Regions from separate parts of the Promicromonospora sp. NPDC052451 genome, predicted to be linked through region 1. Evidence: riboswitches for the same ligand, from Rfam matches in the RefSeq annotation. Region 1 holds a riboswitch; each other region holds the start of a gene.

Region 1 (5,325 bases):
GAGGACGGCGCGGTGATCCTCACCGGCAACCCGGACGTCGCCGTCCCGGGAAGCGCCCTGGCGAGCGACCCGCAGGCCGACTGCCCCGCGGACCTCGGGTGCGAGTGGCTCCCGGCGCCGTACGAGAAGGGATCCCCGGACCTGCCGGACGGCACCGGCGACTACGGCAACCACGACCAGGCCGACCGCACCGGGCAGGGTGGCCCGAGCCTCGACTACATCCTGATCCACGACACCGAGACGGCCTATCAGCCCAGCGTGAACCTGGTGCAGGACCCGACCTACCTGGCGTGGAACTACACGCTGCGCTCGTCCGACGGGCACGTGGCCGCACACCTGGACCCGGCCGACGTCGGCTGGCACGCGGGCAACTGGTTCCTCAACATGCACTCGATCGGCCTGGAGCACGAGGGCTGGGCCGGCACGGGCACGTGGTTCACGGAGGCGATGTACCAGTCGTCGGCGGCGCTGGTGCGCCACCTCGCGGCGGAGCACGACATCCCGCTGGACCGGGCGCACGTCATCGGCCACGACCAGGTGCCGGGCATCCTGCCCGGGTACACGAAGAACGTGCACTGGGACCCCGGCCCGTACTGGGACTGGGACCACTACTTCGAGCTGCTGGGCGCGCCGATCGGCGGTGACCTGGAGGCGACCACGGACGTCGAGCCGGGCGACGTCGTCGAGGTGCGCACGGGGTACGCCGACAACGTCAACGTGGTCACGGGCTGCGAGGAGGCGTCGCCGGGGTCCGGCGCCTGCGTCGAGGGTGCGGGCACCAACTTCCGGTACCTGTACCAGGCGCCGTCGGCCGACGCGCCCCTGGCCAAGGACCCGGGCTGGAAGCCGGACGGCGCGAACGGCACCACGTACGCGAGCGACGTGAGCGCGCGCGTGCAGTCCGGGCACAAGCTCGTCGTCGACCGGGTCGAGGGCGAGTGGCTCGGCGTGTGGTGGGCCGGGTCGCTGGCCTGGCTGCACAACCCGGCCGACCGCCCGGTGGTGGTGCCGGCGACGGCGAAGACGGTCACCGTGGCGGGCGACGCGCCGGCGCCGGTCTTCGGCCGGGCCTACCCCGAGGCAGCCGCGTACGAGGCGCACCCGGACGTGCCGGTGCAGCCCGTGACGCCCATCGAGTACACGGTGGGCGTGGGCCAGACCTACGCCGTGGCCGACGACGACGTGCCCTCGGACTACTACCGCGCCACGACGTTCGACGGCTCGGGGCCGGGCGACCGCACGGTGGTCCGGGGGCAGGACGTGTACTACCAGCTCTGGCTCGCGCACCGGCACGTCTTCGTCAAGGCGGCCGACGTCGAGCTCCACGACCCGGTGGTCGCGGACGTGTCGGGACCCTCGATCGAGGGCCGGCCCAGCGTGGGCCGGATCCTGACCGCCGACGCCGGCACCTACCTGCCGCACGACGTCGACGTGGCCTACCGCTGGCTCCGCGACGGTGAGCCGGTGGCCTGGGCGACCGGCAGCCGCTACCTCGTGACCGGCCGGGACCGGGGAGCGGACCTCACGGTCCGCGTCACCGTCTCGGCCCCGGGCCACACCTCGGCGTCCTACACGTCCGACCCGCTCCCGATCCCGCCCCGCTGACCCCTGGCGCCGTTGAGTGCGGGACATTCGCCCTTCCGGCACACGGAAAAGGGCGAACATCCCGCACTCGACGGAGGGCTACCAGTTCGGGGTGAGGCCCGGGACCCTCCGGGGGAGGTCGACGTCCTTCGGGTGGTACACGTAGGTCAGGCCGTCGGTCGAGGTCTGCCAGACGCGCTCGAAGTTCTCCCGCGTGTACACGACCCGCACCGCGTCGTTCGTGGCGCCGTGCGGGTCGTTGAGGATCGGGTCGCCGTCGGCCGTGAACCCGCGCAGCACCACCAGGTGGCCGTCGGTCTCGTACCCGGCCTCCGGCATCTCCTCCGCCGTGAAGTTGATCGAGAGGACCAGCGGGATGCCGGCCGCGACGAACCGCTCGGCCTCGGCGAGGGAGCGCAGCCGGGTCACGAACGACGTCAGCCCGAACCTGTTCGCGTAGGCGGCGTTGAACGGCCAGTTGCCCGCGCCCTCGTAGGCGTAGTCCCAGGTGTTCATCGCGGCGTAGTCGACCTGCGGGTCGCCGTTCGGTGCCTCGATGCCCTCCAGCTCCTCGGGCGGCACCTCGCGCCCGTAGGAGTAGATGACCATCGTGGACGACGTCGGCGAGCACCACACCTGGCCGCCGCCGCCGAACTCGGGGTACTCGCCGCGGTGGATGTTCTGGCTGAACTGCGGCACGTCGAGCACGACCTCGCGGCCCAGCGTGAAGTCGCTGGTGCCGGTGTAGTGCGTGTCGGGCAGGTACTCGTTGGTCATGGTGGTCACGGCGTCCAGCCGCGGGGACACCCGGGCGCCCTCCGGCCGGTACAGGGTGACGCGCGTCTGGAACGCGTGCGGCTCGTGTCCCGACTTCGCGACGTACGTGTCGGTGAACAGGTACGCGTCGTCGTCGGCCTGGCCGTTGACGGAGGTGCGGTGGATGTCGCCCACGCCGCCGTCCGCGGGGGAGAAGTCGTCGCCCGAGGCCCAGCGCCCCATCACGAACCACTTCGTCCACGCCCCGTCGGCCTTGCGCCCGCGGAACTCGATCTCGACCCACGTCCCCGTCGGCGTCCTCGCGTTCCACGAGCTCACCGACTCGTCGACCGGGTACCCGGTCTCGACCACGGGCGACGTCCACCGGCCCGTCTCGTAGCGCACGGCGCCGCCGTCGCCGAACGGGTCGGTGTACTCGACCACCGCACCGCCCCGGCCCAGCACCAGCCCGCCGCGGGCGTCCGCACGCAGGTTGGTGGTCTCACCCGCGCGGAGCTCCCGCACCCCGTCCCACGCGGTGAGCGTGATCCGGTTGTCCGACGCCGCCACGTCCGGTGCCGAGCCCGCGGGCACGGCGCTCGCCGTGATCCCTGCCTGCATCACGAGTGCTCCTGTCGTCGCCAGCGCGAACGCCGTGGTCCGCAACCTTCTCCGTACCGACATGCCTGCCTCCAGGCTTCGGGGCCCACGTCCCGGTGAGCGAGCCGTCGACCTTCTCTATCAGAGCGGACGCGGGCGCAGAAGTGTTTTGGGCACGGCCGAAGAAGACCCGCACGGTGGCACGGTGCTAACGTCGTCCGCGATCCCACGGGTGCCCCGCGCAGGGGCTGAGATCGGGCTGGACGGCCCGGGACCGTTGAACCTGTCCGGTTAACACCGGCGTAGGAAGCAGGAGTCTGATGATGGAGCACACCCCTTCCCGCACGCTCGCGTACGAGCACGGCACCGATCCCGGGCACGACGCCGGCCTGCGGGTGCCGGTCACCGAGATCACGCTGGCGCCGTCCCCCGACGGCAGCCCGAACCCTCCGGTGCGGGTCTACCGCACGCAGGGTCCGGGCTCCGACCCGGTCCGCGGCCTCGGCCCGGCCCGCGAGCCGTGGGTCGTGGCCCGGGGCGACACCGAGGAGTACGACGGCCGCCGCCGGGCCCTGGCTGACGACGGACGCGGCGCGGTGCGTCGCGGCGCCGCGACCCAGGAGTGGCAGGGCGAACGACGTCGCCCGCGCCGGGCGCTGCCCGGCCGGCGGGTGACCCAGATGCACTACGCGCGCCAGGGCGTGGTCACCCCCGAGATGCGGTTCGTCGCCCTGCGCGAGGGCTGCGACGTCGAGCTGGTCCGCAGCGAGGTCGCGGCCGGCCGGGCGATCATCCCGAACAACGTGAACCACCCCGAGTCCGAGCCGATGATCATCGGCAAGGCGTTCCTCGTGAAGGTCAACGCGAACATCGGCAACTCCGCCGTCCACAGCTCGATCGCCCAGGAGGTGGAAAAGCTCGAGTGGGCCACGAAGTGGGGCGCCGACACCGTGATGGACCTGTCCACCGGCGACGACATCCACACGACGCGCGAGTGGCTGCTGCGCAACTCGCCGGTCCCGATCGGCACCGTGCCGATCTACCAGGCGCTGGAGAAGGTGAACGGCGACGCGAGCGCGCTGACCTGGGAGATCTACCGCGACACGGTGATCGAGCAGTGCGAGCAGGGCGTCGACTACATGACGGTGCACGCCGGCGTGCTGCTGCGGTACGTGCCGCTCACGGCGGACCGGGTCACGGGGATCGTGAGCCGCGGCGGCTCGATCATGGCCGGCTGGTGCCTGGCGCACCACCAGGAGAACTTCCTCTACACGCACTTCGACGAGCTGTGCGAGATCTTCGCGGCCTACGACGTGGCGTTCTCCCTCGGTGACGGCCTGCGCCCCGGCTCGCTCGCCGACGCGAACGACGAGGCCCAGTTCGCCGAGCTGGACACGCTCGCCGAGCTCACGAAGCGGGCCTGGACCCACGACGTCCAGGTCATGGTCGAGGGCCCGGGCCACGTCCCGTTCCACCTGGTGCGCGAGAACGTGGAGCGGCAGCAGCAGCTGTGCGACGGCGCCCCGTTCTACACGCTGGGCCCTCTGGTCACCGACGTCGCGCCCGGCTACGACCACATCACGTCCGCCATCGGCGCCACCGAGATCGCCCGGTACGGCACGGCGATGCTCTGCTACGTGACGCCCAAGGAGCACCTCGGCCTGCCGGACCGTGACGACGTGCGCACGGGCGTGGTCACCTACAAGATCGCCGCGCACGCCGCCGACGTCGCCAAGGGACACCCCGGTGCGCGAGACCGGGACGACGCCCTGTCCAAGGCCCGGTTCGAGTTCCGCTGGCGCGACCAGTTCAACCTGTCGCTCGACCCCGAGCTGGCCGAGGCGTACCACGACGAGACGCTGCCGGCCGAGGCGGCGAAGACCGCGCACTTCTGCTCGATGTGCGGACCCAAGTTCTGCTCGATGCGCATCTCGCAGGACATCCGCGACGAGTTCGGCGGGGCGCCCGCCCAGGCCGCGCTCGCGGCCGCGGCGGAGGAGGGCATGGCGGCCAAGTCCGCGCAGTTCCGTGCCGCGGGCGGCGAGGTCTATCTCCCGTCCCCGCAGCTCCGCCCCTGACCCGTCCCCGTTGAGTGCGGGATGTTCGCCCTTTCTCGTGTGCCAGAAGGGCGAACATCCCGCACTCGACGGGGCGTGTTACGGGAGGTCGCTCAGGTCCGGGACCGGGCCCGTCGTGGTGCCCTCCACGAGGGTGACCGGGAGCAGCACCGACTCCGGCTCCTCCCCGGCGAGCAGCGCGACGACGGCCATGCCGAGCGCCCGGCCCTTCTCGACGAGCGGCTGGTGCACGCTGGTGAGCACGTCGGGGGACAGCCACGGCAGGTCGAGCCCGTCGAATCCGGCCACGGACACGTCCTCGGGGACC
Region 2 (5,325 bases), on a different contig from region 1:
GCGGAACGCGACGCCGACCACGACGGCCGGCAGCACGAACGGCACCGTCACCAGCCCGCGCGCCAGGGTGCGCCCGGGGAACGCCCGCCGGTACAGGAGGTAGGCGAGCGGCAGGCCGAGCAGCACCGAGAACACCGTGCCGAGCACCGCCTGGGTGAGCGTGAGCCCCACGAGCCGCCAGGTGCGCGGCCGGGACAACACCTCGGCGAAGCCGGTGAGGTCGAGCGCGCCGTCGGGCACGAAGCCCCGCACGACGAGCGCGACCACCGGCCACGCGAAGAAGACGCCGAGGAAGGCCAGGGGGACGGCGACCGCCGCTCCCCACAGGAACGGTGCGAGCCGCGGGCCGCGCCGGGGCCGGTCCGTCGGCGTCCGGCTCAGGCTCAGCCCACGACCGTCTCGGTCCACCGTTCGATCCACTCGTCGCGGTGCTCGCTCACGTCGGCGGGGTCCACCTCGAACGGTGCCTCGGCCTGCGGCGCGAACTTCTGCCAGTCGGCGGGGAGCTCCACCGAGGCATCGGCCGGGTACATGTACATCGACTCCGGCAGGGCGGCCTGCACGTCCTCGGTGAGCAGGAAGTCCACCAGGGCGCGGGCGCCCTCGGGGTTGTCGGAGCCGGCCAGCACGCCCGCGTACTCGACCTGCCGGAAGCAGGTGTCCAGCAGCGCGCTGGTGGTCGACGCGGCGCCGTCCTCGGTCACGGTGAACGCGGGCGACGTCGCGTACGACAGCGCCAGCGGCCGCTCACCGCCCTCGCCCGCCCCGGAGAAGTCCACGTAGTAGGCGTCCTCCCACGAGTCGGCGACCTTGACGCCGTTGTCCACGAGCGACGCCCAGTAGTCCTCGAACCCGTCCTCGCCGAACGCGCCGATCGTCGCCAGCAGGAACGCGAGCCCCGGGGACGACGTCGCCGGGTTGGTCACCACGAGCAGGTCCTTGTATTCGGGGTCGGCGAGGTCCTCCAGGGTCTTCGGCACCTCCAGGCCCGACTCCTCGAACCACGCCTCGTCGGCGTTCACGCACACGTCGCCCTGGTCGACCGGTGTGAGCGCACCGCCCACCTGCTCGACGCCCTCGGGCAGGCCCTCCGGCGTGTACTCCTCGACCACCCCGGCCTCCAGCGCGCGGGAGGCGAACGTGTTGTCGATGCCGAACACGACGTCGCCCAGCGGCGCGTCCTTGGTCAGCACCAGCTGGTTCACGAGCGTCCCGGCGTCGCCCGCCGCACTGACCTCGACGGTCAGGCCCGACTCCTGCTCGAACCGGTCCACCAGCTTCTCGTCCAGCGCCCACGAGTCGTGGGTCACCAGCGTCACGGTGCCCGACGCCGCGCCTGCCGACGTGGTGTCCTCGGAGCCGGTACCGCCCGAACCGCCGGCGCAGCCGGCGACCAGGAGTGCCACGGCGACCGCGCCGCCGACCGTACCGCTGTGGAAGGCGCCCCTGGGGGCACCGGAAAGACGCAACATCGTGCCTCGACTTCCTCCGCCGGTGTGAACCGGATCAGGTTCAAGGGTCTGCGGTTCTCCGCACTCTCAGCGCCGTCGGGGCGCTCCCCTGTCGTTTCCGTGCAGCCTAGTCCGCCGTCGGGGGCTACGGTGTAGAGGTGGCCCAGATTGAGACGGAACAGACACTCGCCGAGAAGGTCGGCACCCTCGCCCTGACTATCGCGGCCGGCTGGGTCGCGCAGAAGGCGGTCAGCATGATCTGGAAGGGTGTGACCGGCAACGACGCCCCCAACAAGCCGGACGACCCGGAGCTGGACCTGGTGCAGGCGACGGTGTTCGCGGCCGTCGCGGCCGGCACGGCGGTGTTCGCCAAGCGCCTGGCCGCGAAGGGCGCGCACACCGCCGCACTGCGTATCGCGGCGCGTCGCTCAGCGGTGTGACCGGCGCGGCCGCCGGGTCAGCAGCGCGTCATGGCTCCGCGGCCGCCCCACCGGCTGGACGGCGTCGAGCGCGCGCGTCAGCGCGGCCTGCGTCACCCCCGCCTTCTCGTCGTCGGCGCGGAGCGCGGCCATGACCTGGTCCGCCGCGAGACGCAGGGGCACGCCGACGGTGGCGGCGACCTCGCGCAGGGTCGCGTCGGCGGTCGCCTCGTCCACTCCGCGTACCGCGACGATGACGCCCTTGACCTGCTCGATCGCCGCCTGGCTGACGAACGCGCGCTGGACCGCCCCGGCCGAGCGGCGGTTCAGCGCTTCCTTCTGGACCGGCGTCACGTCCAGCACGTAGCCCGCCACCTCGGGACCTCCGCCGGATTCTCGACGTTGCCCCTGGCCGATGACCACGACCGATCGCGTGCGCCCGTTCTTGTCGACGATGCGGTGGGCGCAGGCGAACGGCCGGCCGACCCGCAGGGCCTCGCTGGCGGCGCGCACCACCCGGAGGCGGTCGTCAGGGTGCTTGCGGGAACGTAGCGCGTCGAGGCCGGGTTCCACCTCGTGCCGCCGCCAGCCGTGCATGGTGTAGACCTCGTCGGACCACCACCAGTCGCCGGTTGCCAGGCCTACGCGGTACCGGCCGATCAGCAGGTTGGTCCCGATGCCGAGGGCGTCCGCCAGCTCGCCGGGCGCGACCCGTGGCATGGCGGACGGGACGTCGCCGCCGTCCACGAGGGCGAGACCGTGCTTCTTGTCGGGGGACATGTGAACCTCCCAGATCCGAGGGGACCTGGAGCCGCTTCATGACTCCGAGACCAACCACCTTAGAACAGTTCGGATACTTCGGACAGCCGAACGGGCACCGGAGCGCTCGTGGCACCCTGGTCCCGTGAGCTTCACGCATCTGGACGACCGCGGCCAGGCCCGCATGGTCGACGTCACCGCCAAGCAGCCGACGGTCCGTTCCGCCACCGCCTCGGGCACGGTGCGCTGCACCCCCGACGTCGTGCGGGCCCTGCGGGACGGCGCCGTACCCAAGGGCGACGTCCTGGCCGTGGCCCGCATCGCGGGCATCGCGGCCGCCAAGCGGACACCCGAGCTGCTGCCGCTGGCGCACGTGATCGGCGTGCACGGCGCCGCGGTCGACCTCGTGGTGACCGACGACGGCGTCGAGGTCACGGCGACCGTGCGCACCGCCGACCGCACGGGTGTCGAGATGGAGGCGCTGACGGCCGTGGCAGTCGCCGGCCTGGCCGTCGTCGACATGGTCAAGGGGCTCGACAAGTCCGTCTCGCTCGCGGACGTGCGCCTGGAGCGCAAGACGGGCGGCAAGTCCGGCGACTGGGTGCGCGGCGCATGATCACCGTCCGCTACTTCGCCGGTGCCCGCGAGGCGGCCGGGCTCCCCACCGAACAGGTCGACGGGCCGACCTCGGTCGCCGCCCTTCGCACCGCCCTGGCCGGCGCACACCCGGGCCTCGGCGACGTGCTGCCGCGCTGTGCCCTGCTCGTCGCGGGGGCACGGACGACGGACGGTGCCGCGCCGGTGCCGGACGGGGTCACCGTGGACGTGCTGCCGCCCTTCGCGGGCGGCTGAGCCGGCCGGGCTCCGCGCCGTCGCGGGCTCAGTGGTCGGCGCCGTCGAGCTGGGACCGCACGTGGGGCCACAGCGTGAGCACCACCTGGAGCCCGTCGCGCACGCCGCCGGAGGATCCCGGCAGGTTCACGACGAGCGCGCGCGCCCCGTCACCCGACCGGGCGACGCCGGCGAGCCCGCGGGAGAGCACGGCCGTGGGCACCCCGGCGGCGACCCCCTGCTGCCGCACCGACTCCGCGATGCCGGGGATCTGGTACTCGAGCACCTCGGCCGTGCCCTCAGGGGTGAGGTCGCGGGGCGTGATACCCGTACCGCCCGTGGTGACCACCAGCCGGGCGCCGTCGTCGAGCGCGGTCCGCAGCACTCCGCGGACCGGCTCGACGCCGTCGGGCACCAGGTAGGTGCGCACCTCGGTGTGGCCCGCCTGGCGCAGGAGCGACACGGCGGTGGGGCCGGAACGGTCCTCGGCCTCGCCGCGCGCGCAACGGTCGGAGACGGTGATCACCGCTACGTGGTCGGACGTCATGCCGACACGCTATCGGCCTCCGGCTCCGGGGACTGCTCGGACTCCAGGGCCTTGGCACGCCGGTGCGCCCGCACCGACCAGAAGACGGCGGCAGCCCAGCCCAGCCAGATCACCACGTAGACGGGGATCTTCACGGGGTCCGTGGCGGCGATCCAGTCGCTGTTGAGCAGGGTGCGCGTGTTGGTGAGCACGATGACGCCACCCACGAGCGACCCGAGGATGCGCGGCGGCACGAGGCGCACGAGCCAGGCGGCGATCGGCGCGGCGATCAGGCCGCCGATGAGCAGCGCCAGCACCCAGGTGAAGTCGATGCCCTCGCCCGACAGGCCCACGAAGAAGCCGACGCTGGCGGCGATCGCCACGAGGAACTCGCTGGTGTCGATCGAGCCGATCACCTTGCGGGGCTCCAGGCGGCCGCTGGCCAGGATCGCGGGCGTACCCACCGGGCCCCAGCCGCCGCCACCGGTGGCGTCGAAGAAGCCCGCCACGAGGCCGAGCGGGGCGAGGAACCGCTTGCGCAGCGGCTTGTCCGAACGGGTGGGCAGCCCCTGCACCGTGAAGCGCAGCAGCACGTACAGGCCGAGCGCCAGCAGGATGATCGACATCACCGGGGCGGCGATCTCCGTCGACAGCGACGAGAGGAACGTGGCGCCCGCGAAGGCGCCGATCGCGCCGGGGATACCGATCTTGGCGACGACCTTCCAGTCGACGTTGCCGAAGCGCCAGTGGGAGGCGCCGGAAGCGAGCGTGGTGCCGATCTCGGCGAGGTGAACGGTGGCCGAGGCGGCTGCCGGGTTGGTGCCGATCGCCAGCAGCAGCGTCGTGGAGGTGACGCCGTAGGCCATGCCCAGACTGCCGTCCACGAGCTGCGCGCCGAGGCCGACGAGCGCTAGCAGGATCAGGGTTCTCATGGTCGTTGCCTTCCAGGTCCGGGGGGGGTGCGGCACAGGGCCGCGCGAGCGCGGTTCCCCCAGTATCCATCCATCCCGGTCGGAAACAACAAGCATCTCAGACATCGGATTAGTGCGTATGCGGAACGAGGGGCCCGAACCCTCGGGGATCCGTCAGAAAATCAGCCGGACGATTCTCAGGATGTGGACGCCTCCCGGGCGGCCCCGGGCGCCGTCAGGAGTTGGCCCAGGCCGACTCGCCCTGCGTCAGCGCCCGGACCTCTTCCGGCAGGTTGCCCGCCACCAGGTCGGCGAGAGAAACCGCCTCCAGCACGGCACGCACGTTGGCCCGCAAGGCCACCCACACGTGCAGCAGGGGCGCGGCCGCGCCCTGGAACTCCAGGTCGGAGGGCCGGTTGCCCCGGACG
Region 3 (5,325 bases), on a different contig from region 1:
CGCCGAACATCACCACGAGCTTCTTGGGCGTCGACAGGTTGTAGAAGGCGCGGTGCTCCTCACCGGGCCGCACCTCGGCCACCGATGCGTCCCGCGCGTCGGCCACCAGGTCGCTCCAGAAGCCCTTGCCGCGCCGCGCACCCTCCGGGGCCGGGGGCATCATGCCGACCAGCCGCACGAACCCGCCGAGCGGGATCGCCTTGATCCCGTACTCCGTCTCCCCCTTGGTCCGCGACCAGAGCGTGGGCCCGAAGCCCACGAAGTACTGGCTCACCCGGACGCCGAACTTCTTGGCCGGGACCATGTGCCCCAGCTCGTGCAGCCCCACCGAGACGACGACGCCGAGCAGGAGGACGAGCACACCAACGATGTGCGGAACGATGCTCACGGCACCGAGACTACGGCACCTGTCCGACAGCCCGGAAGGCAGCGCACGGCTCCCCTCGGCTCGACCACTCGACGTTCACGCCACTCCCGTTCCATGACAATTCCTTGAAACTTCGGTTACCGATCATTAACCTGGCGGCATGTCTGTTTCGTCCGTACCCGAGGTCGGGCACACCCACGGTCCCGCGGCGCTCGCCGACAGCCTCGCCGCGGTCTTCCAGACCGAGGCGTGGTCGGGTCCGGACGGCGACTCCCGGGTGGCCCGGCACCTGCGCGAGGCCGGGGTCGACGTCAGCGCGATCTGGGCGGCGTCCCGCTGGAACATGGGCGAGGACGGCGAGGCGCCCAACCGGCGCCACCCGCTGCCCGGCGACCCGCGCGGCCCGCAGACCGCCGCCGTCCTGCGGGCCGTCGCCGGCCTGCCGCGCGGTGCCGCGCTCCTCGGCCTCTACCTGTGGTCGCAGGCCAGCGACGCGCTGCAGTACACGTTCCGGCACGGCCGGATCATCGTGCCGCTGCGCGCGTTCGTCGAGACCTGGGAGACGTGCCGCGACGAGGCCCCCGACGCCGTGTGCCGGGCCGAGGGCGACGCCGTGGCCGTGCTGCTGCGCACGCTCATCACGCAGATGCACACGTCGGCCGCCCGCAGCGCGGGCAGCCTGCCCCGGCTCGCCGGGGCTGCCGCGCGGGCGGGTCAGAGGTGCGCGGACCTGCTGCGCGCCGCCCGGGCCATCCCCGACCCGGCGTCCCCGTTCCGCCGGGAGCTCGTACCGCAGGCCGTGACGCGGATCCGCTACTTCCGCGCGCTCGCCGAGGCGTCGGTGGCCGCGGACGAGGCGATGGCGGGCCGGCCCGACCGCCTCGGCCCCGCGCTCGACGGGCTGCGCGCCGCCGAGACCGACCGGCACCTCAACTACATCCTGGCCAGCGAGCTGCGCTCCTACCGGATGCACCTGACGGAGCTGCACCGCAACCTCGGCGCGCGGTGGCTCACGCTGGACCGGCTCAAGACCGTCTACATCTACCCGTTCGGGCTGCGGGACGTGAGCCCGGCCGCCGCCGTTGCGGCGATCCGCGGCATCGCCGACCGCGACGAACGCCCCTGGCTGCTGGGCGTCCGGACCGTCGCGACACGCGCCCGCCTCAAGATGGACGACGTCTGGGCGAGCGTCGACCGTGCCGCCCGCCCGTACGGCGGGGCCTCGCTGTCCATGCCCGACGTGCGGCTGGAGCAGCCCGACGGCACGCTCATCGCCGAGCTGACCTGCGACGTGCGGTTCACCGAGTTCGGCAACCACTACGTGCGGTTCCGGTACTCGGCGCACGACCAGTCGCCGCAGCAGGTGCGCGACGCCCGGTTCCGGCTGTCCAACCTGCACGCCGACATCCGGGTGCGGTGGATCGCGCCGGACGGCTCGCCGCTCGACGTCGACCACGGCGACGCCCTGCCGCCCGAGCGCCTGTTCGACCTCGCCGACCTGCTCCAGCGCGCCACGGCGGACCTGGTCCGCACGGGGACCGAGATCGCCCAGGGACGGGCGCACGTGGTCACCACCGTCTACGAGGCCAGCCGCGGCACCGGCCCCGCGGCACCCCGGGCGGTCCGCACGCCGGTCGCGATGGGTGACGAGCTGCTCGCCGCGTTCGGCTCGCAGGTGCTGCTCCAGCCGGTCTCGTACGGCACCGCGACGCTGTGCGACTGGACCCTGCGCCAGCGCAACCCGGTGCTCCTGGAAGGAGTGCGGCACCTGGGTGACGTCGTGGCGGTGACCACCAACTCCACGACGGTCGCGCTGGTCGGCGCGGCGCACTTCAAGATCTCCCAGTACGGCTCGCTGGCCGAGTTCGTCGCGAGCCTCAACGGGCTGTTCAGCGCCTGGAACGCCACGCTGGCCGACCACCTGCGGATCGTCGCGGCCATGCTCGCCGACCACGACGTGAACAACGGCGCCGACCTGGCCGAGCGCAAGGAACGGCTGACCCGCGAGCAGCTGCGCCTGCACGAGTTCGCCTCGGAGGTGCGCACCACGCTGACCACCATCACCTCACCCACGTTCCTGGCCTCCGCCCTGGAGTCCCGGATGCTCAACCAGCTCCTGCACGCCTCGCACTTCGAGCAGCAGGCCGCGGTGGTCACCGAACGGCTGCGCGAGCTGCTCCAGGAACCCATCGCCACGCGGCTCGCCGCCCTCGAGCGTCTGCACGGCGACCGCGAGCGCGCCGAGGAGGCGAGGCGGGAGCGCAGCAGGCGCCGGCTCATGGACGGCACCCTGTCGGCCATCACGGTGTTCGCCGGCGTCTACGCGCTGATCGGGACGGTCCAGGTGGCCCTGGACGCGGCGCTGATCGACGGCGTCCAGGCGGTCGCGGCCACGGCCCTGGTCACCGTGGGCGCGCTGGTGACGGGCCTGGCGGTCTTCAACTGGACGCGCGGTCACTGATCCTTCGATCCGGTCTAGGGTGGGCCCACATGGCGCGGGGCGCCGGGGCACAGCCCGGCTGAGACGTACCCGTGGAACCTGATCTAGGTAGTGCTAGCGAAGGGAACGCCTCATGGGCTCCGTCCTGCCCCCCGACCCCCTGCTCGACGCCGCCGCGCGCACCCGCCCGGCCGGCCACCCCGTGGTGGCGCTGACGATCGCCGGCTCCGACCCGTCGGGCGGTGCCGGGATCCAGGCCGACCTGAAGACGTTCGCCGCCCTGGGCGGCTACGGCTGCGCGGTGCTCACGGGCCTGACCGCGCAGTCCACGACGGGCGTGACCCGGGTGCTGCCCGTCCCGGCCGACATGGTCACCGCACAGCTCGCCACCCTGTTCGCCGACGTCGCCGTGGACGCGGTGAAGATCGGCATGACGACGGACGCCGAGGTCGCCCGCGCGATCGCCGCCGCCCTGCGCGACCTACGGGCCGGTGCGCGGCCGCCGTTCGTGGTGCTCGACCCGGTCATGGTCGCGACGTCGGGCGACCGGCTGCTGGCGCGCGAGGCCGAGACGGTGCTCCGCGAGGAGCTGCTGCCCCTGTCCGACCTCGTGACGCCGAACCTGCCCGAGGCGGCCGTGCTGCTCGGCACCGACCCCGCCCGGGACGCCGCCGAGGCCGCGGACCAGGCCCGCGCGCTGCTGGGCCTCGGCGCACGGTTCGCCCTGGTCAAGGGCGGGCACCTCACGTCCGCGGAGGCGGTGGACCATCTCGCGGGCCCGGGGCTCGGGGCGGGAGCCGGCGGCGTCGTGGCGCTCGCCGCGCCCCGGGTCGCGACGCGCAACACCCACGGCACGGGCTGCACGCTGAGCTCGGCGTGCGCCGTGCTGCGACCCGTGCACGACGGCTGGGAGCCCGCGGTGCGCGCGGCGAAGACCTACCTCACGGGGGCGCTGCGCGCGGCGGACGACCTCGTGGTGGGGGGCACCGGGACGGCGGCCGGGCCGTGGCGCGGCCACGGCCCCGTCCACCACGGCTTTGCCACCGTCTTGTCACCTACGCCGTCTTGAGGATCTCCGCGGCCCGCGCCCGGGCCCAGGCGTCGGCCTCCAGCACACCTTCGACCGACCCCGGATCGCCCGCGCCCGTCGCCGCGTGCGCCTCGACGACGGCGGCGACCGTGTCGACGATGTCGAGGAACCCGATGGTGCCGTCGTGGAAGGCGTCCACACAGACCTCGTTCGCCGCGTTGTAGACCGCGGGGAACGTCCCGCCGGCCTCACCGACCTGTCGTGCCAGGCGGACGGCGGGGAAGGCGTCGTCGTCCAGCGGCGCGAACTCCCAGGTGGCGGCCTGCGTCCAGTCGATCCCCACGTCGACGTCGGGCAGGCGGTCGGGCCAGGACAGGCCGAGGGCGATGGGCACGAGCATCCGCGGCGGGCCGGCCTGCGCGATGGTGGACCCGTCCACGAACTCGACCATGGAGTGGATCTCCTGCTGCGGGTGCACCACCACGTCGATCGCGCTGAACGGGAGGTCGAACAGCAGGTGCGCCTCGATGACCTCCAGGCCCTTGTTCACCAGGGTCGCGGAGTTGGTGGTGACCACGCGCCCCATCGCGAAGTTGGGGTGCCGCAGGGCCTGCGCGGGCGTGACCTCGCGCAGCTCGTCGCGGGTGCGTCCCCGGAAGGGCCCGCCGCTCGCGGTCACCACGAGCTTGCGCACCTCGGGCGCCGACCCCGAGCGCAGTGCCTGGGCGATGGCCGAGTGCTCCGAGTCCACGGGCACGATCTGGCCCTCGTACCGCACGGCCGCCGTGACCAGCGCGCCGCCCACCACCAGCGACTCCTTGTTCGCGAGCGCCAGCGTCGATCCGGCCTCCAGCGCGGCGAGCGTGGGCCGCAGTCCGACCGAGCCCGTGATGCCGTTGAGCACGACGTCGCTGCCGCGGCCGGCCAGCTCGGTGGCGGCGCCGGGCCCGGCGAGCACCTCGACGCCGTCGGCCCCCGCCTCGGCGAGCAGGGCGGTCAGCGCGGGGCGGGCGGCGTCGTCGGCCACGGCGACGGCGCGGACGCCGAGGGCGGCCGCCTGGCGCGCGAGGAGCGGCAGGTCCGTGCCGCCGGCGGACAGCGCGTCCACGCGGAACCGGTCGGGGTTGCGCCCGATGACGTCGACGGCCTGGGTGCCGATGGAGCCGGTGGAGCCGAGGAGGGTGACGCTTCGCATGGGGCCATCCTGTCAGGCCCGGCGGGCGGGTCTCAGCCCTCCCCGGGCTGCCCCGCCCGCCCGCGGCCGAACATGCGCCACCCGCGGACGACGCCGCGCGGGTCGGGGACGGGGGCGCCGTCGGCCTCCCAGCCGGCGTCGCCGTCGAGCGGCACCACGTGCAGCCCGAAGTCCGCGAGGATCACGGGGATGGCACGGATCGCCGCGCGGTCCTTCTCCCGGTCCGCCTCGGACAGCTCGTCCCAGGGGCGCAGGTCGGGGTGCAGGCGGCGGGCGTCGTCCCGCTGCGGCCC
Region 4 (5,325 bases), on a different contig from region 1:
TCACCGGCGCGCGCCGGGTCGTCCGCGGCACGCGGCCGCGACACCCGGCGCATCGCCACGGTGGTCAGCTCCGTGCCGGACGCCACGAGCGCGTCCTCCAGCGCGAGCAGGCTCGCCGCTCCCCCGGTGCCCATGACCAGGCGTGAGGACAGCTCCGTGCCCGCGATGGTCAGGGGCGCGTCCGGCACGACCGGTTCCGTCGGCTCCGTCATCGTCAGCCTCCCTGCACCGCGGTGACGACCTCGACCCGGTCGCCCGGGCGGACGGTCGTGGTGTCCCATGCGCCGCGCGGCACGACGACGTCGTCCAGCGCGACCGCCACGCCCTGCGGGGCGCCGTCCACCACGACGCCGGGCAGCAGGCGCGCCACGAGGTCGGTGACGGGCAGCGGGGCGGGCAGCGGGTACGGGTCGCCGTTGACGAGGGCGGTGCCGGGCGAACCAGTGCGGCCGGGGTGGCTCGTCTGGTCGGGGTGGCTGGTCATGCGGTGCCTCCTTCGATGGTGCTGGACACAGGGGTGCGGACCGCCGGGGTGCCGCCTGCCGGGCCGAACCGGAGCGGGTCGGCGTACCGGGCGGCGGCGGCCACCGCGGCCCCGGCCGCCTCCTCGTCCGCCCAGGCGGACGGGGCCGCACCCAGCGCGTGGTCGAGCGCGGCCGCCGTGAGCGGGGCCAGCAGGATGCCGTTGCGGTGGTGGCCGGTGGCCAGGTGGAGGCCGGGGGCGGCCCGGCCCAGCAGCGGCGCGTTGTCGGGGCTGCCGGGGCGCGACCGGGTGGTCGCCTCCAGCAGCACGGCCTCGTCGAGGCCGGGCAGCAGCACGCGGACGTCACGCAGCAGGGCGAAGACGTCGCCGGCCCGGGTCAGGTGGTCGTCGGCGCGCTCGTGGGACGTCGCGCCCACGACCACCTCGCGCGTGCCGTCGGGCCGCACGGGGCGGGGTACCGCGTACACGGGGCGGCCCTGCACCGCGCCGCGCACGACCACCCGGGGTGCCCGGTCGGCGTCCGCGAGCAGGCGCAGCGTCGTGCCCGGCACGGGGCGCGTCGGGGCGCCCGCGTACAGGGTCCCGCTCGCGTGCCCGGCAGCCAGGACCACGGTGCCGGCCGCGTACGTGGTGCCCGCGGCGTCGACCGCGCCGGTCACGGCGCCGTCCGCCCAGGTGAGGGCTGCCGCCGCACGGCGCACGACCGTGCCGCGGGCCGCGACCACGCCCGCGAGCGCCGCGTGCAGGGCCCGCGGGTCCGCGCTGTGGTCCCCCGGCACCCAGGCCGCACCCGCCACCCGGGGCCCCGTCCCCGGTTCACGCTCGCGCGCCGCGGCGGGTGGCAGCTCGGCCGAGCCGAGGCCCCACTGGCGGTGCAGGGCGAGCAGGCGGCGCAGGGCCACCACGTCGTCGGCGTCGTAGGCGAGGGCGAGGGTGCCCGACGTCGTGTCCAGGCCGACGGCGCCGGGCGGCAGGCCGGCCGCGTGCTCGACCGCCGCGGCGTACGCGGGCCACAGGGCGAGCGCCGCGGTGCCCAGCCGGGCCTGCCCCTCCTCGCCGAAGCCGGCCTCCATGACGGGCGCGAGCATGCCCGCGGCGGCGTGGGTGGCACCGTCGCCGGGCGCGGGGTCCAGGACGACCACGCGGGCCCCGGCGTCCAGCGCCCGCCAGGCCGCGGTCAGCCCGACGATGCCCGCGCCGACCACGAGGACGTCGCACGCGCGACTGCTCATGATGCTGCTCCCTTCGCTGGCATGACCCAGATCAGGTTCGACGGTCGGCGCCCTGCGCCCTCTCAGCCCCGTGCGGGGCTCCCGTGCACGCGACCACCTTAACCCCCGTGCGGGGCGGGCCTACACTCGCGCCGTGGACCACCGCACCGACCCGCGCGCCCGCCTGGCCGACGCCCGCCTGTACCTGTGCACCGACGCCCGCGAGGGCACGGGAGACCTGGAACCGTTCCTGCACGCGGCGCTGGAGGGCGGGGTCGACGTGGTGCAGCTGCGGGACAAGTCGCTGGACGTCGCGCGCGAGATCGAGCTGCAGGCGCTCGTCGCGCGCGTGGCGACCGAGCACGGCGCCCTGTGGGCGGTCAACGACCGGGCCGACGTCGCCCGGCTGACCCGCGCGCCGGTGGTGCACATGGGCCAGGGTGACCTGCCGCCGGACGCGGTGCGCACCCTGCTGGGCGACGACCCGGTGCTGGGCCGGTCCACGCACGCCCTCGACGAGGCGCTGGCGGCGGAGGCCGACCCGCGGGTCGACTACTTCTGCGTCGGTCCGCTGTGGGCCACGCCGACCAAGCCGGGCCGCCCCGCCGTGGGCCTGGACCTGCTGCGGGAGGTGGCCGGCCGGGCCCCGGCCACGCCGTGGTTCGCGATCGGCGGGATCGACGCCGAGCGCCTGGACCAGGTGCTGGAGGCCGGGGCCCGGCGCATCGTCGTCGTCCGCGCGATCACGCAGGCCGCCGACCCGCGGGCCGCCGCGGCCGCACTGCGCAGGCGGGTCGAGGCAGCCTGAGGCGCGCGTGCGAGCGAGGGCCCCGCGGGCCATGCTGGAGGGGTCGGTGAAGCAGCCCGCCGTCCACGTCCCCGAGGGATGGAGAACGACGATGGAGAACGACACGACCCGGCAGACGGTCGCCGATGTGATGACCCCCGCACCCACCACCGTCGACGCGACCCAGCCGCTGCGCGAGGCCGCCCGGCTGATGGCCGCCGAGAACGTCGGCGCGCTGGTGGTGACCAGCGACAACACCGCCGTCGGCGTGGTGACCGACCGGGACCTGGTGGTGCGCGGCCTGGCCGAGGGCCACGGCGTGGACGCCCCGGTGCAGCAGGTCGCCAGCGAGAAGGTGGTCACGGTCGGCCACACCGACCCGGTCGAGACCGCGGTCGAGGTGATGCGCTCCGCCGCCGTGCGCCGGGTCCCGGTGCTGGACGGCGACGTGCTGGTGGGCATCGTCTCGATCGGCGACCTCGCCGTGGAGCGCGACCCGTCGTCCGCCCTGGCGGACATCTCGGATGCCGAGCCCAACCGCTGAGCGCGCTCACCCACACCAGCGACTCCGACCCCGGCATCCACCGCCGGCGGCGGGGTCGCGGGTTCTCGTACACGGACCACCGGGGCGCCCGCATCACCGACGCCGCGACGCTGGCCCGCCTCCGTGCGCTCGCCGTGCCGCCGGCATGGACCGACGTGTGGATCTGCGCCGACCCCACCGGTCATCTCCAGGCCACCGGGCGCGACGCCAGGCACCGCAAGCAGTACCTCTACCACCGGCTGTGGCGCGAGCAGCGGGACACCGCGAAGTTCGACGACCTGGTGGAGTTCGGCCGCGCCCTGGTCACGCTGCGCAAGCAGGTCGACGCCGACCTGCGCTCACCGCGGCTGGGCCCGCAGCGGGTGGTCGCGACCGTCGTCCGGCTGCTCGACGAGACCCTGATCCGGGTCGGGAACGACGAGTACGTGCGGTCCGGCGCGTCGTTCGGGCTGACGACCCTGCGTTCCCGGCACGCCGAGGTGCAGGGCGCCGAGATCCGGTTCCGCTTCCGCGGCAAGTCGGGCACCCCGCACGACGTCGTCCTGCACGACCGGCGCGTGGCGAACGTGGTGCGCCGGTGCCAGGAGCTGCCGGGCCAGCGCCTGCTGCAGTACGTGGACGGCGACGAGACCCGCACCGTCGGGTCCCGGGACGTCAACGAGTACCTCGGCCGGGTCATGGGTGACGGGTACACCGCCAAGACGTTCCGGACGTGGGGCGCCAGCGCCCTCGTCCTGGGCCACCTGCGCGGGCTGACGCCGCACACCCGGCAGGAGCACGACGCCCAGCGCGCCGAGGCCGTCCGGATCGCCGCGGCCCACCTGCACAACACCCCGGCGGTGTGCCGCAAGAGCTACGTGCACCCCGTGCTGCTGACCGAGGACCGCGCCGAGCTCGACCGCCTCGTCGAGCGCTCCGGCGCCGCCGCCGCGCGCACGTCACGGTGGATGGACGCCGACGAGCGCGCCCTGCTGAAGGTGCTCACGGCCGCCGGCCGCTCAGCCTGACGAACCCGCCGGGCAGACGGCGTCGAGCGCGCGGTCCAGCGTGTCCGGGGTGAGGCCGGCGGTGCCCACCTGGGTCTGCAGGTTCGCGAGCACCTGGTCGGAGGCCGCCCACAGGGGCACACCGGCCTCGCGGGCCACATCGGTGAGCACGCGCTCGGCGGCGTCCTCGTCGACGCCGCGGACCACGGCGACGACGCTCTTGACCCGCTCGACGGAGACCAGGCCGATGACGACGGCGCGCAGTGCGGGGTCGTCGGGAGAGATGCCGGGTGGGGACATGGGAACCTCCAGATCCAGGAGATCTGGAGCCGCTTCATGACCCCGGGTCCGACCACCGTAGGCCCCTGGCCGCCCACCAGGCAACACCCCGGTCAGCCCGCATGCGCCGGCGCCCGGCCTTTCAGGTGCGAGTGACCACAAACAGGACGAACCTCGGATCAACGGCGGCGCACCCCGCGTCGCCACGACGAAGGAGGTCTCAGATGCCTGCCTGGCTCGTCCTCATCATCATCGGCGTGGTCCTCGTGATCCTGGGGGTCGCGACGGAGATCGGGCAGTTCCTGATCTGGATCGGCGTGGCCGTCCTGGTGGTCAGCCTGATCCTCGGGCTCGCCCGGCGCACCCGGACCTGACCGGTCCCGGATGCGCGTGGCCCGGCGCCGCGTGAGCCTGGCGGTGATGCCCACACCGTCACAGCGCCTCACCACCCTGCTCACCACCCTGCACGCGCACTGGGCGCGCCACCCCCGCTGGGGTCTGGCCGCCAAGGGCGCGCTCGCGGCGTCGCTGGCGTGGGTGGTGGGGGCGCTGGCGCCGGCGCCGTTCTCCGAGCAGCCGTACTACGCGCCGCTCGGGGCGATCATCGCCACCTCGAGCACCGCCGTCCGGTCGGTACGGGACTCCGTGCAGGCGACCGGGGCGGTGCTCGCGGGCGCGGTGCTGGCCCGCGGCGTGGACCTGGCGCTCGGCTCCAGCACGCTGTCGGTGGCCCTCGTGGTGGGGACCGCCCTCCTGTGCTCCGGCTGGCGCGTCTTCGGCGAGATGGGGACGTGGGTGGTGACCTCGGCGTTGTTCGTGCTCATCCTCGGCGGCGCGGAGCAGCTCGAGTACATCACGGTGTTCGCCGGGCTCATCGTCGTGGGCGCGGCGATCGGCACCGGCGTGAACCTGCTGTTCCCGCCCCTGCCGCTCACCCCGTCGGAGGACGCGCTGGACCGCCTGCGCACCGTGCTCGTGGACCAGGTGGAGCTGCTCGCCGACCGGCTCGAACGGGTCGGGCCGCTCGCCGCCGA

Evidence for each region. A riboswitch is a leader RNA that binds a small molecule or an ion and turns the genes downstream of it on or off. The one in region 1 is predicted to bind thiamine pyrophosphate.
Region 2: it holds a riboswitch for thiamine pyrophosphate, as region 1 does, so the genes downstream of both, ACIG47_RS16550 (thiamine ABC transporter substrate binding subunit) here and thiC (phosphomethylpyrimidine synthase ThiC) in region 1, are expected to answer to the same signal.
Region 3: it holds a riboswitch for thiamine pyrophosphate, as region 1 does, so the genes downstream of both, thiD (bifunctional hydroxymethylpyrimidine kinase/phosphomethylpyrimidine kinase) here and thiC (phosphomethylpyrimidine synthase ThiC) in region 1, are expected to answer to the same signal.
Region 4: it holds a riboswitch for thiamine pyrophosphate, as region 1 does, so the genes downstream of both, ACIG47_RS24820 (FAD-dependent oxidoreductase) here and thiC (phosphomethylpyrimidine synthase ThiC) in region 1, are expected to answer to the same signal.

The regions. Positions count from the first base shown of each region.
Region 1 covers NZ_JBIUAP010000013.1:122,368-127,692, forward strand. The annotation lists gene ACIG47_RS21030 (N-acetylmuramoyl-L-alanine amidase) at 1-1,605, shown strand, start outside; gene ACIG47_RS21035 (C39 family peptidase) at 1,684-3,024, opposite strand; TPP riboswitch at 3,161-3,266, shown strand; gene thiC (phosphomethylpyrimidine synthase ThiC) at 3,264-5,018, shown strand; gene ACIG47_RS21045 (LacI family DNA-binding transcriptional regulator) at 5,097-5,325, opposite strand, start outside.
Region 2 covers NZ_JBIUAP010000009.1:5,275-10,599, reverse strand. The annotation lists gene ACIG47_RS16555 (ABC transporter permease) at 1-381, opposite strand, end outside; gene ACIG47_RS16550 (thiamine ABC transporter substrate binding subunit) at 384-1,472, opposite strand; TPP riboswitch at 1,467-1,572, opposite strand; gene ACIG47_RS16545 (DUF4235 domain-containing protein) at 1,610-1,891, shown strand; gene ACIG47_RS16540 (PAS and ANTAR domain-containing protein) at 1,880-2,650, opposite strand; gene moaC (cyclic pyranopterin monophosphate synthase MoaC) at 2,775-3,245, shown strand; gene ACIG47_RS16530 (MoaD/ThiS family protein) at 3,242-3,481, shown strand; gene ACIG47_RS16525 (molybdenum cofactor biosynthesis protein B) at 3,510-4,007, opposite strand; gene ACIG47_RS16520 (sulfite exporter TauE/SafE family protein) at 4,004-4,918, opposite strand; gene ACIG47_RS16515 (RrF2 family transcriptional regulator) at 5,133-5,325, opposite strand, start outside.
Region 3 covers NZ_JBIUAP010000014.1:104,736-110,060, reverse strand. The annotation lists gene ACIG47_RS21830 (M50 family metallopeptidase) at 1-388, opposite strand, end outside; gene ACIG47_RS21825 (hypothetical protein) at 528-2,828, shown strand; TPP riboswitch at 2,854-2,951, shown strand; gene thiD (bifunctional hydroxymethylpyrimidine kinase/phosphomethylpyrimidine kinase) at 2,941-3,876, shown strand; gene dxr (1-deoxy-D-xylulose-5-phosphate reductoisomerase) at 3,863-5,032, opposite strand; gene ACIG47_RS21810 (RyR domain-containing protein) at 5,065-5,325, opposite strand, start outside.
Region 4 covers NZ_JBIUAP010000020.1:16,567-21,891, forward strand. The annotation lists gene ACIG47_RS24810 (thiazole synthase) at 1-212, opposite strand, end outside; gene thiS (sulfur carrier protein ThiS) at 215-484, opposite strand; gene ACIG47_RS24820 (FAD-dependent oxidoreductase) at 481-1,716, opposite strand; TPP riboswitch at 1,708-1,811, opposite strand; gene thiE (thiamine phosphate synthase) at 1,850-2,503, shown strand; gene ACIG47_RS24830 (CBS domain-containing protein) at 2,595-3,026, shown strand; gene ACIG47_RS24835 (DNA topoisomerase IB) at 3,062-4,033, shown strand; gene ACIG47_RS24840 (hypothetical protein) at 4,025-4,312, opposite strand; gene ACIG47_RS24845 (hypothetical protein) at 4,516-4,665, shown strand; gene ACIG47_RS24850 (hypothetical protein) at 4,712-5,325, shown strand, end outside.